DNA from 4 places in the Priestia sp. SRI_019 genome. Region 4 is predicted to be linked to each of the others. Evidence: riboswitches for the same ligand, from Rfam matches in the RefSeq annotation. Region 4 holds a riboswitch; each other region holds the start of a gene.
What was found. Region 4 has a riboswitch for thiamine pyrophosphate ahead of AC2YJL_RS23930 (thiamine phosphate synthase). Riboswitches for the same ligand answer to the same signal wherever they lie in the genome.
Positions count from the first base shown of each region.

Region 1 (3,189 bases), on a different contig from region 4:
AATCTAGATCTTGCAGCGAAGCGAATTATGTTTGGGAAAGGGATGAATGCAGGCCAAACGTGCGTTGCTCCCGATTATTTGCTCGTGCATAAAAAGGTAAAAGCGCAGCTTGTAGAAAAACTTCGCGAAGCAATTTCTCAATTTTACGGTAACAATCCGCTTGAAAGCGACCGCTACGGCCGTATTGTCAGTGAGCGCCATTTTACTCGGCTAGTTGAGTTTTTAAAAGACGGAAATGCTATAGTTGGAGGCGGGTACAATAAGGACACGCTAACAATAGAACCTACGTTGTTAAGTGAAGTAAGCTGGACATCAGATGTTATGCAAGAAGAAATCTTTGGACCTATTCTTCCTATGATTGAATATGAAACACTAGACGAAGTCATTCATAAAGTTCAAGAAAAAGCTAAGCCGTTAGCTCTTTACTTATTTACAGAAAGTGAAGATGTGCAAAACGTCATAACGGAGCGCCTTTCATTTGGAGGAGGCTGTATAAACGATACGCTTATGCATATCGCTACGCCATATTTGCCGTTTGGCGGAGTGGGAGAAAGCGGCACGGGTCAATATCATGGAAAAGACAGCTTTCAGACATTCACTCATTTTAAAAGCATGCTGTCTCAAACAACCAAGTTTGATTTGTCATTCCGCTATCCTTCGGAAAAACAAAGCTTGAAAATGATCAAAAAATTATTGAAATAAAAGAGCCTCCTGACAGGAGGCTTTTTCGTTATTTTGAAAGTGAAAGCTGAGAAAGCGGCCATTTTTCTTGGGTATATGCCATTTCCCAAAATAAATACTCCAGTTCACAGCTTTTGATGAAGTGATCTTTCATACGGTTACGTTCTTCTTCAGTCGCTTGTTCGGCGAGTTCATCAAGCTTGTTACAAAACCATTGTGTTGTGCCATTCATTTCTTCATTATTATAAAACTGAATCCATTCATAAAAAGGATGAGAAGGAGATGGATTTACTTGTTCTGTAATGCGCTGGCCAATTTCAACGTACGTCCATGGACATGGAAGAAGCACTGCAATGATTTCCGCTAAGCTGCCTGTGTGCGCAACACTTGTCATATGGTTAATGTAGTGGCTGGCCGTCGGTGAAAGCGTCTCAGTGTGAAGGTCTTCATAACGTACGCCTGCTACTTCACAAAAATTATTGTGAGGATGTACTTCACTATGTAATACCGTAGAAATGCCGGCATTAAAGGCTTCCATTTCGGTACGCGTGCGGCATTTTGTTAAAGCAGCCCCGTAAATGCGAACAAATGCTGTTAAGTATTCGTAATCTTGAGAAACGTAGTGAATCAGCGCTTCTTTTGGCACGTTTCCTTCAGCAATTCCTTTAATAAAAGGATGGTTAAAAATGGCTTCGTAAATATAGTTTGCTTCTTGTCTTAATTGAGATGAAAATGACATCAAAATCCTCCTTTAATATGAGGAAGTCACAAACAAGCACATAAAGGAAATAAAAAACACTCCGTTTATAAACGGAGTGGCAAAGGACAGTAAAAAACTGAACATTGCCACTTTCCTACGCTGGTATGAGCCAGATCAGGTTCAAAGGGATCAAGAAAACTTGTCTCAGCCGGTGGGCACCCCTAGTGGACTTCCTATTAATCTATGTTTAACTTACCATATATTCTGAAAAATAGAAAGCGTTATGGGAAAATGTGCGCTAACCGTTTTTATTTCTTAAATTTCTTAAAGAGGGAGCTTCTTAAAGCTATTTTTAATCATTTTTGTTTAAAAATGCATATTTTTAGGGAAGAAGAGGTATTAATGAAGGGAAGAGCCGTTTTCGTCTCCGAAACATTCCCATATAAATAGAAGAAAGGAGAGAACAAAATGGCGAAATTTCGTTTGTATGCTATATTAAATGCAGTAGGCTTGGCTATTACACTGCTTGTGAATTATTTAGCAAATGCCATTCCAATAGGAGGAAAAACAACGGCAGAGGCTTCTGCGCAAGTTCCTACGTTGTTTACACCAGCGGGTTATGCCTTTGCTATCTGGGGCGTTATTTATTTGTTATTAACCATTTGGGTTATACGCCAATTTTTTGCAAGAGAAGATCAAAAGGAAATATATGCACGTATCGGCATTTGGTTTTTTCTAAACTGTTTGTTAAATAGTGCGTGGATCTTTATTTTCCAAAACGATTACTATAAGTTATCCCTTTTAGTTATGCTCTTTATTTTAGGTACATTAATGATTGTGTATTCCATTATTCAGCATTCTCGGATGACGACATGGTTTATGCGTCTGCCAATTTCGCTTTATCTTGGATGGATTTCTGTTGCGACTATCGTCAATGTGTTTGTCGTATTTCAAGCAAATGGAATACAGCGCTTGCTTGGCCTAAACGAGTTAGCATGGACGATCATTATGCTGCTGGTAGGAGCTGCGCTGGGCATTGTGTTTACATTAAAAAACCGAGACGCTGTTTATCCGCTTGTTTTTATCTGGGCTTATGTTGCCATTGCAGTGAAGCAAAGTGGAAATCAGCCAATTGTCATTACTGTTATCATTTCGATTGTTTTATTAGCAATTGCCATTATTGTGGGACTGATTAAACGTTATAGACGTTTTTAAAAAGAAGCTCTAGCTTTTGTAAGCTAGAGCTTTTTATGATGCTCTTTTGATTGTAAAAAAGCAGCTGTAAAAGCAATTAAGCTAATTAAAATACCAAAAGGAACAACAATTGGTACGAATGATAAAATAAATGTCATAAGTGTAACCTCCATGTTGCATCGGCGCATAATGAAAAATTCAACTTTTTTAAATTGAAGTTCCGCTATTATAGTATGCTAGGCTTTATGTTTGGAGCCTATATGTTTAGAAATAAACGAAAAAGGCAACATACGTTACATACAGGTTATATAGGAGGAGTTAAAATGGAAACATATTTAGTCGCCTACACAGATAAAGATGATATGGAATATAAACAAGTGACGTGCGAGAGCTATGAAGATGCAGAGCGTACGGTCCTTCGTTTAGAGAGAGAAGGGCATATGCATATTGAAGAAATTTCAAATCAAGAAGCCTACCGTGGAGATGAATCATCGTACAGAGAATAAATTTTGAATAGAAACACCGACCTTAAAATGAAGAAGCAGCTGCTTCTTCATTTTTTCTATTCTATATAGATATCGTTTTATAGAAAAAAGTAAAACGGGAATGATTTT
Region 1 covers NZ_JBYCZN010000002.1:649,348-652,536, reverse strand. Annotated here, with positions in the region: gene AC2YJL_RS13625 (aldehyde dehydrogenase) at 1-702, shown strand, start outside; gene tenA (thiaminase II) at 731-1,420, opposite strand; TPP riboswitch at 1,516-1,614, opposite strand; gene AC2YJL_RS13615 (TspO/MBR family protein) at 1,850-2,596, shown strand; gene AC2YJL_RS13610 (hypothetical protein) at 2,899-3,081, shown strand.
Region 1: another riboswitch for thiamine pyrophosphate. It lies ahead of tenA (thiaminase II); the one in region 4 lies ahead of AC2YJL_RS23930 (thiamine phosphate synthase).

Region 2 (3,189 bases), on a different contig from region 4:
CTAAGTTTAATGATGTTAAAATCGGTTGATCACCGTTTTTGTACGTAAAACTGACGTTTTGAAAAGATAACACAGACTTATTCATGAATTGGCCACATCGCTTCGTTATAAGCCATATCCCAGAACATATACTCAAAACGCGTTGTATTTAAGAAAATTTCTTCGAGCTTTTCTAACTCCGCTTCTGATTTGTCTTCAGTAAGTGAGTCGAATAAATTAATGCACCATGTTGCTAGTTCTCCAAATTCTTCTGAGCTGTACATTTCAATCCACTCTCGATAAAACTCATTTTCAGCTCCAGGCTTTTCACTGAGTTCTTTTCCTATTTCCCAATAGCTCCACATACAAGGCAAAAGAGCCGCCACTAATTCAGCTAATGTTCCGCTTTGACCAACGTGCAGCATATAGTGTGTGTATGCAAGCGTTGTAGGAGATGGCTGCGCTTTTTCTAATTCTTTTTCGCTGATTTCAAATTTCTTGGCATACTCACGGTGCAGGCTCATTTCTTCGTTTAATGTAGAATCCAAAAGTGCAGCAAATTTCCCCATCGTTTGAAGATCGGTAGCTTTCATGGCTCCAATCGCAAATAATTTGGCATAATCAATTAGGTAAAGGTAATCTTGAATCATGTAAAAGCGAAACTTCTCCTTTTCAAGCGTTCCGTCTCCCATTCCCTGTACAAAGGGATGATTATGATTTTGACGCCAAATAGGCTGCAGCTTTTCGTATAATCGTTCACTAAATTTCATGATGATCACTCCTTATGCGTATGCAGCCACGTATAAATGAACTGCACCATCACTTTTGTATATTGAACAAGCTGATTTATATCTAATTGTTCGTTCACAGCATGTGCATTTGCTAAATTTCCCGGACCGTAAATAGCGGCCGGAATCCCCGCATCAGCTAGCCATCCCCCATCTGTTACGCTAGTTGACACATCAATTGGAGGTTTTTTCCCTTCTATTTGTTCATGAGTATTTGCAAGCAGCTGTACTCCAGCATGATTTTCATCAATTTCTAATGAGGGGAAGATTTCTCCTCTGTCTTCAATCATTGACGTGCCTCCCCATTCAAAGGTTGGCAGATTATCTTTTAACCATGGATCTGCTTTTGCAATAGCTAAAATGTATTCTTCCACTTCTTTTGATACTTGATCGTATGATTCATTAGGATAATAGTGAACGGTGACCCACAGCCTGCATTCATCTGCAATAAAAGCAGCATGTCTTCCACCTTCGATCACTGCTGGATTAATCGTGTTTGTCCCTGGCAAAAACCCTGGATAGCTCTTTGTAACAGCCCAGTGGCGCTCCAATTCTTGCAGCCCTCCGATCACTTTTGCCATCTTCTCAATAGCACTCGCAGCTAACAGCCCTCCTCCAGCATGAATCATACTTCGGCGTGTACCGTCATGATAGGTTTTACTGCTTTTTATCGTAATCCAGCCCGTGATCACTCCGCCTTGACCTTGAATATGTAAATCACTCGTATCGGCAACAAGCGCAAAGTCAGCTGTATATCCTTTCTGACAGCATTGCAGCGTACCTGCCTCTCCCACTTCTTCTCCTACAACGGATTCAAAAATCAAGTCTCCCGGCAGTTCGATTTCTGCTTCTGTTAAAAGCTGAACTGCAAATAATGCTCCTGCCAAGCCGCCTTTCATATCAGCAACTCCGCGTCCGATTATCATGTTGTCTTTTACCACAGCTTCAAATGGATTTGTCTCCCACTTTTCATTTTCTTGTACCTCAGCTACATCCATATGCCCGTTAATAATTAAACTTTGATAGTCAGCTGATTTTTTTCCTTTTAACGTGCCCACTACAATAGGATCGTTGCAATATAAATCCCACATATCGATGGAAAAACCGCAGTTTTTAAGAAAATCCGCTACGTAGCGCTGCGCTTCATGAGAATTTCGTGCAGGAGGCGCTGGCGTTTTATATGAAACAAGCGTTTTTACTAACTGGATTAGCTCCCCTTTGCGATCCTCTACCTGTTTGACAAGCAAATCAATTGTTTCTTCCATGTATGACACCTTCCTTTACGCATAAAAAAACACTTCTTTCGCAGGAAAGAAGTGTTTTTGTTTATATACAAAAAATTATTATAACGAGTTCGTAAGGAAATACCATACAAAACATCCATTACAATACCTCTTTCCTACGCTAGTATTACCTAGTTCAGGTCATAAGGGTTAAGACTTCTCGTCTCTCTCAGCTTAGAAAGCACCCCTAGTGGCGTTGTATCTCTATAAAATTAAACGATTATCATATGTTTACCTGTAATAGTTTTATCATAGTAAAGCGTTTTATTCAATAGAAAGGTTCATGATTTAGCAATGAAAATAGTTTCCTTTTTAGTAAAATAAAAAGCACACACCTTTTTTCAGTAGTATGTGCTCTTTACTTTTATAAGCTTACTAGTTAGCTATCGGCTTCTTTAAAAATACACCGTTTTTCCATTCAGACAGGAATAAGCTCAAGTTTTTGCCTCGGTTTCACTAACGAAAGCAGCTCATGATCTTCTTCTATCACATACCCAATCACGTTCACATTCGCATTTGCAGGCAAATTCGTTTTAGCTATTTGAACCTCTCCTCTGTAACGTCCGTAGCCATCATTGTCCATTGTAATTGCTCCGATTCTGCGCTCGACTGTATGAAATGGCGGCACTGGTTTTACAGATCGAGTATCAACTAAACGCAGAGCGTCTCTTGATACATCTGGACGCACGCTGTACGTTCCCTCTATATGAGGTGAACGAATGCGCAGCGGAATAATGCTGCTTTCTTGATATTGAACTAAACGCTTTAATAAACTTGAACCGACGCATGAATCTCCAATATAAACCTCCGCTACTCCGCAGCCGTATAAATCCACTGCAGAGGTAAAAGGGCATCTATTACGGTCTTTTTCTCTAGTAGGAAGACCTTGATAAATAGGGCCTCTCTTTTCGCCTTCCCCAGGAATATAAGCGCAGACTGGGATACGAAGTTCATTAAATAAATCTGTCTGCTTTTGAAAAAATGTTTCTTCAAGCCCTGTTTCAGGTCGAGGATAAAAATTATGCCATGCAAGCAGCTGATGATGATGAAGACCTGCACATAAGAGTGCTTCAATTTCTTGTGTGGATAACGTACTTGCATTAACAGCAATATAAAATTCATTCGCAAGCGAAAGAGTT
Region 2 covers NZ_JBYCZN010000003.1:273,463-276,651, reverse strand. Annotated here, with positions in the region: gene AC2YJL_RS19705 (ABC transporter ATP-binding protein) at 1-85, opposite strand, end outside; gene tenA (thiaminase II) at 78-749, opposite strand; gene AC2YJL_RS19695 (acetylornithine deacetylase) at 755-2,032, opposite strand; TPP riboswitch at 2,147-2,249, opposite strand; gene AC2YJL_RS19690 (MupG family TIM beta-alpha barrel fold protein) at 2,469-3,189, opposite strand, start outside.
Region 2: another riboswitch for thiamine pyrophosphate. It lies ahead of AC2YJL_RS19695 (acetylornithine deacetylase); the one in region 4 lies ahead of AC2YJL_RS23930 (thiamine phosphate synthase).

Region 3 (3,189 bases), on a different contig from region 4:
TTCCGGATCTTCACTTTCTCCAGCTGCGACTCCAAGCAACTCTGTTCCTTGGAATGAAAAACCAGCAGCCATAAAAATACCTAAGACAGTAAAGAATCCACCGTGAATGGGTCCATCACCAAGCGTGAAGTTTTTAAAACCTGGTGCTGCATTGTTAAAGATACCAAAAATCATCATAATACCAATAACTAAAAAGATGATAACCGTTACTACTTTAATTAACGAAAACCAAAATTCAGATTCACCAAATCCTTTTACAGAAAGGTAGTTAAGCCCAAACATAATTAATAAAAACAGGGCACTCCATAAAATAGAAGAAGAGTTTGGGAACCAAAATTTCATAATAAGGGCTCCAGCAGATAATTCAGCTGCAATCGTAATAGCCCAGTTATACCAATAGTTCCAGCCGAGAGCGAAACCAAAGGATGGATCTACAAACCGAGACGCATACGTACTAAACGAACCGGCTTCAGGCATATAAGCTGCGAGCTCCGCTAGGCTGGTCATCAAAAAGTAAACCATGACACCAATGATAGCGTAAGCTAAAAGCGCTCCCCCAGGTCCTGCTGTGTGAATTGCTCCACCACTTGCTAGGAATAAGCCGGTTCCGATGGCTCCTCCTAATGAAATCATCGTTAAGTGGCGAGATTTCAACCCACGTTTTAATTCTTGCTGCTCTTGCATAGATAAATACTCCTTTCGAATGTACGGAAAGAGACGGGATAACATAAAAAAAGCCCGCAGTATATGTGCGCGCTTTTAAATCTGAAAACCGCGTCAACCTTCCGTGAAGATAGCTCTTCACATCACTCGCATGATGTGACAGTTCTGTTCCTGTTCGGAGACAGCCCCAGCTTAAATCAACCGAGAAGTGATCTAAACTTCGGCAATTTTTCCTTTCAAGCAACATCCTCAATGTTCTCTGCATTTCCGTTGCTTTACTATTAAAAACTGCGACCTCTACCTCATCGATTAGGATGAGGGTTTTTTATATTCATTTGACATAAAAGAAGTATACCAAATACTAAAACGATTGTCATTATAAAAAATAGATTCAGAAAATAGAAACATCTTTGAAATCTCTCGAATCTATTTTGTTACATATGATATAATGAATGTTGTCATAATACTACATAAATATCCGAACGTACCACAGGGGGAGCCGCCGTGCTGAGAGTGAACAAATTGTTCAGACCCTTCGAACCTGTTAGTTAACGCTAGCGTAGGAATGTGGGAATAGTAGCATATATTTGCTTACTCCTGTGTAAACCGTTTGATATGAATGATTCAAAAACAGGAGTGAGAAACGTGAATAAAGCATTACCTTTACAGGCTAAAATTGAAATAGCTATTTTTGCAGCATTAGCACTTCTACTTGATCTTTTGCCTTCCATTAAGATTGCAACGGCTGTGAGTATTTCGTTCTCCATGGTGCCCATTTTTATTATGTGCTTTCGCTGGGGAGTAAAAGGCGGGGCTCTATCTGGTCTATTATGGGGGCTTTTACAGTTGGCAACAGGAACGGCTTATATTTTAACAGCGCTGCAAACGTTTATTGAATATATTGTGGCTTTTGCTTTTATAGGTTTTGGAGGTATTTTTTCGCAATCTATTAAAACAAATTTAGCTAACAATAACAGATCAAAAGCTTTTGTTTTGATTGTTTTATCCCTTATTATCGGCAGCTTCGCACGGTATTTCTGGCACTTTATTGCGGGTATTATTTTCTGGGGATCATATGCGCCAAAGGGCATGTCCGCTCTATGGTATTCTTTTTCAATGAACGGGATTTCAATGGTAGGATCACTAATAGCCTGCTTAATCATTCTTTCACTATTAATTCCATCGGCATCAAGAATGATTATAACTAAATCACACTCATCATAAGCAAAAAGACTAAATCTACCAAGATTTAGTCTTTTTTGTCATTTGTCACCTTTGTTTACACAAAAGTGTGTCAGGTTTGATAACATAGTTAGTGAAATATTCAAAAAACTGTTTTATGATAATCACCATATTCAAACGAGATAAAGGATTGATAGCATGCTACAGAAATGGATCACGAGCATAGGTTTAGATATTGGAACAAGCACAACGAAACTGATTGTAAGCAAGCTGTTAATAGCAAATCAACAAAATCAGTTTACGCTGCCAGGCTGTCAAATTATTGATCGTCGCGTAACCTATGCAAGTTCTATCTATACCACCCCTATGCTAAACGATGTTGAAATCGATGTTCAAAGATTAACGGTACTACTAGAACAAGAGTATAAGAATGCAGGAATCTCCTTAGATCAAGTGGAAGCAGGTGCTGTTATCATCACAGGAGAAACGGCCAGAAAGCAAAATGCAGAAAGTATCGTTCACTATCTAGCCGAACATGCTGGGGATTTTGTTGTTGCAACAGCTGGCGCTGACCTGGAAGGAATATTAGCAGCAAAAGGATCAGGAGCAATCGAACATTCTGCTGAAACAAATGCAGTAATTGCCAATATTGATGTAGGAGGAGGAACTGCTAACATCGCTTTATGTCAAAATGGAAAAGTTATAGAAACGTTTACACTGCATGTGGGGGGAAGATTAATTCGTCTGAATTCAGACGGTTTTGTCACCTACGTTTCGTCTCATTTAACTGAATTTTTGGAAAATAATTCTTTAACACTGCGAGAAGGTGAAAAAGCAACATTTGAAAAGCTCTCGTCTATCTGTCAATTACTAGCTGAAGAAACCGTGAATTATGTAAATGCGCTGAATCAAAATTCCTCGCTTCTCGTTTCTCCTCATACAAGATTTTCTATCCCCGAAATGATCATGGTTTCAGGAGGAGTAGGAGCAATGATGGAGAAGCAAAAGCCAAAAACAGTGAAAGAAGTGGCCATACATGGAGACGTTGGTCCGCTTCTAGCATATCATTTTCAATCCATCCAAGTTTCTCAAGCCGCTGAGACAACGCGCGCTACTGTAATTGGGGCTGGTATGCAAAATACAGAAGTTAGCGGATCAACTGTATACATTGGGTCGAAGCGGCTGCCGTTAAAAAATATCCCGATTGTAGAGATACCTGTTCAGCAAGAAGAGAAATGGAATCCGCTGATGTTTCAAGAAAGAGCTCGAGCGGCATGTATGCAGGCTTCAACTATTTTCAGCGCAGAAGATCCCCCCGCTGCTATTGCTTTATCTCATTTTCCT
Region 3 covers NZ_JBYCZN010000002.1:237,493-240,681, forward strand. Annotated here, with positions in the region: gene AC2YJL_RS11525 (amino acid permease) at 1-684, opposite strand, end outside; lysine riboswitch at 787-971, opposite strand; TPP riboswitch at 1,146-1,246, shown strand; gene thiT (energy-coupled thiamine transporter ThiT) at 1,279-1,887, shown strand; gene AC2YJL_RS11535 (ethanolamine ammonia-lyase reactivating factor EutA) at 2,044-3,189, shown strand, end outside.
Region 3: another riboswitch for thiamine pyrophosphate. It lies ahead of thiT (energy-coupled thiamine transporter ThiT); the one in region 4 lies ahead of AC2YJL_RS23930 (thiamine phosphate synthase).

Region 4 (3,189 bases):
TGACTTTTGGTGCAATAAACATATAGTTAAATGTTAAGGTAGAAATAAATTCCTTATGGTACACTTAAAGAAGAATTTATGAAACGGAGCGATATGATGAAAGCCATAAACTTAATCTCAATTGCCTTTGGCGCTATCGCTGGTACATATGCACGTTATTTGCTGAATCTTTCCTTATTATATACGGGCTATCCAATAGGAACGGTAATCGAAAACCTATTAGGAAGCTTCATACTAGGCCTATTAACAGGATTTTTTGTGTGGAAAAAGCCAAAAGAATGGATAAAGCTTGGACTAGGAGTTGGCGTGTGCGGCGGTTTTACAACGTATTCAACGTTTGCAGGAGACGTCATTTCTCTCACTCAGCACCATTTATTTGGGGGAGCCATTTATGTCATTGTCTCTTTAGTAGGTGGAATCCTTCTTGCTTTAGCAGGCTATCTATGCGGTGAAGCGGCAGGGGAAAATTTAGTGAAAGTACATGAGGTGAAGTAAATGAGCATAGTGAGCTTGGCACTTGGTGGAGCAGCTGGAGGAATATGCCGTTATCTTTTGGGTTTAAAAGTTACAAAAGCAGTTTCAAACCCTCCTTTTCCAGTATCAATGCTGTTTGTAAACTTGCTCGGTGCGTTTGGCCTTGGTCTTTTTTACGGTAGTTATTATGGAAAGGTTCCGAGTCATGCTTATGATGATTCAATATTTTTAATGATTGGCATTGGTTTTTTTGGTGCCTTTACCACTTTTTCAACGTTTAGTGTGGAAACCGTACAGTTAATTCGAGAAAAATCTTATCGGAAAATGTTGGCTTACGTGGGGATTTCAGCATTTGGAACAGTTGGTTTATTTACAGTCGGTTTAATGGCAGGAACGTTTTTATTTAAGTAAAGAGAACGTTTCTAGTAGGGAAAAACAAAAAGACGGAGAAGTAGAGAATGGATAGAAAAGCAGAAGTTTGGAAATACATTTTGTTGATTGTAGCTGTTGCAGGTCAGATCATCGGTTTTTTATTTTTATTTATAAATGTTGTGGCGGCATTTATTTTTTACGGTTTTTATATTCTAACTTTTATTATGTTACTCCTGCTGTTTATATGGGATCGGAAAAAGGAAAAAGACAAAGAAGAATTTGACGACTATACCGATTACTAACTATATAAAAAGCAGAATGATGCGGTGCGCCGGGCCTCTTAGTAAAGAAGCTTAAAAGATACATCTATAAAAGGAAGAGAGCCGTAAGAGCATAAAGAGATATTGTATTTACATCTAGTTGTGTTATAATTTTAAGTGCAAAAACAAAATCAATAAATAGCAATCACTAGGGGAGCTTTTTGAAGCTGAGACGAATGTATTTCGGACCCTTTGAACCTGATCTGGTTTGTACCAGCGTAGGGAAGTGGCGATCATGTTTACATAACGATACATGCTAACCACTCTACGTTGTAGAGTGGTTTTTTTGTATGTAATCAAGCCCTCTACACAAGATGAAGTGATTGAAATTTCTCTTTATTCTGAATGGAAAGGTTTCGATCATATGGATATTCCTAAATTTCATGTCATTACAACAGATAAGCAGCCAGTTAAAGAGGTTCGGGACATTTTAACGGCTATTGAGCCTTTTGTGGGTGTCATTCATATTAGAGAAAAAAAGAAAACGGCAAAGCAGATTCAATGTTTGCTAGAAAGCCTGCCATTTTGTCGCTCTAAAATTATTGTAAATGACCGAGTTGATGTAGCGCATGCTTTAAAAGCAAAAGGCGTACAGCTTGCCTATCATAGTTTAGATGTTTCGTGTGTTAGAGACGCATTTCCTTCTCTTATTGTGGGAAAATCAGTTCACTCTGTGGAAGAAGCTCTAGAAGCTGAAAAAGATGGCGCTCATTATATTCTATACGGACATATTTATTCAACTCATTCAAAAAAAGGATTAAAAAGTCGAGGGATAGCAGCGCTAAAAGAAGTAGTAGACGCTGTGGAGATACCAGTTATTGCGATTGGTGGGATTACACCTGGAAATGCCAAAGAGGTACTGCAAACAGGAGCACATGGTATAGCTGTGATGTCTAGTGTCATGCTTGCGCAAGATCCCCTTAAAGCGATTAAACAATATTCTCATATATGGACATCTGGAGGTGGAGAAAATGAAGCAGCATTATGATGTACTGTTAGTCGGAGGAGGCATAATTAGCTCTTCTATCGCTTATCATTTGTCAAAACAAGGAGCATCAGTAGCCATTCTTGAGCGCAATCAAATTGGTTGTGAAGCTTCAAGTGCAGCCGCTGGTATTTTAGGTGCTCAAGCTGAAATTGATGAAGAAGGTCCTCTTTTAGACCTTGCTATTAAGAGCAGAAGCATGTTTCCTGAGCTGGTGAAGGAACTAAAAGAAAAAACGGCCATCGACGTAGAGCTCATTCAAAAAGGCTTATTAAAAGTCGCTGTAACAGAAGAAGATGCACACGTATTAAAGAAAAAAGCCGCTCAGCACCACAGGTGGGATGAACATGTAAAATGGATTGATGTAAAAGAAGCGCGTTTGTTAGAACCCGGGCTCTCTCCAGACATATACGGAGCCATTACAATACCGGGGGACGGCCAGCTAGCTCCGGCTAAGTTAACGCAAGCTCTTGCTCATGGAGCCTTGTATCACGGAACAGATATATTCGAATACTGTGACGTTCATTCTCTTATTATGGAAAATGAAACAGTAAAAGGTGTACAGACGTCCAAAGGATCTTTTTATGGAGAAAAAGTAGTTATTGCAGCAGGCTCATGGGCTAAACGCTTTATTTCTTCTGAACATTTAGGTCAGGTGTTTCCTGTAAAAGGGGAGTGTATTGCTTTGCAAAGTCATAAGCCTTTGCTTTCTAAAACGATATTTTTAGATGAAGGTTTTTACTTAGTGCCAAAGACTGGTGGAAGAATCGTAATAGGGGCAACTAAGCTACAGCATGATTTTACCAAGACGGTTTCTGCACAAGGTATTCAATTTTTGCTGAATAAAGCTTCTGCGCTTCTGCCGGCTATTAAAGAAGCCACATTTGAAAAAGCATGGGCAGGTCTTCGTCCACAAACAAATGATGGCTGGCCTTATTTAGGAGAGCATCCTGAAATAGTGAATCTACACATGGCGTTTGGCCACTACCGAAACGGTATTTTATTAAGTGCTGCAACTGGAAAAATTATGGCTGATGC
Region 4 covers NZ_JBYCZN010000006.1:70,399-73,587, forward strand. Annotated here, with positions in the region: gene AC2YJL_RS23915 (fluoride efflux transporter FluC) at 79-495, shown strand; gene crcB (fluoride efflux transporter CrcB) at 496-885, shown strand; gene AC2YJL_RS23925 (hypothetical protein) at 933-1,148, shown strand; TPP riboswitch at 1,307-1,408, shown strand; gene AC2YJL_RS23930 (thiamine phosphate synthase) at 1,531-2,154, shown strand; gene thiO (glycine oxidase ThiO) at 2,138-3,189, shown strand, end outside.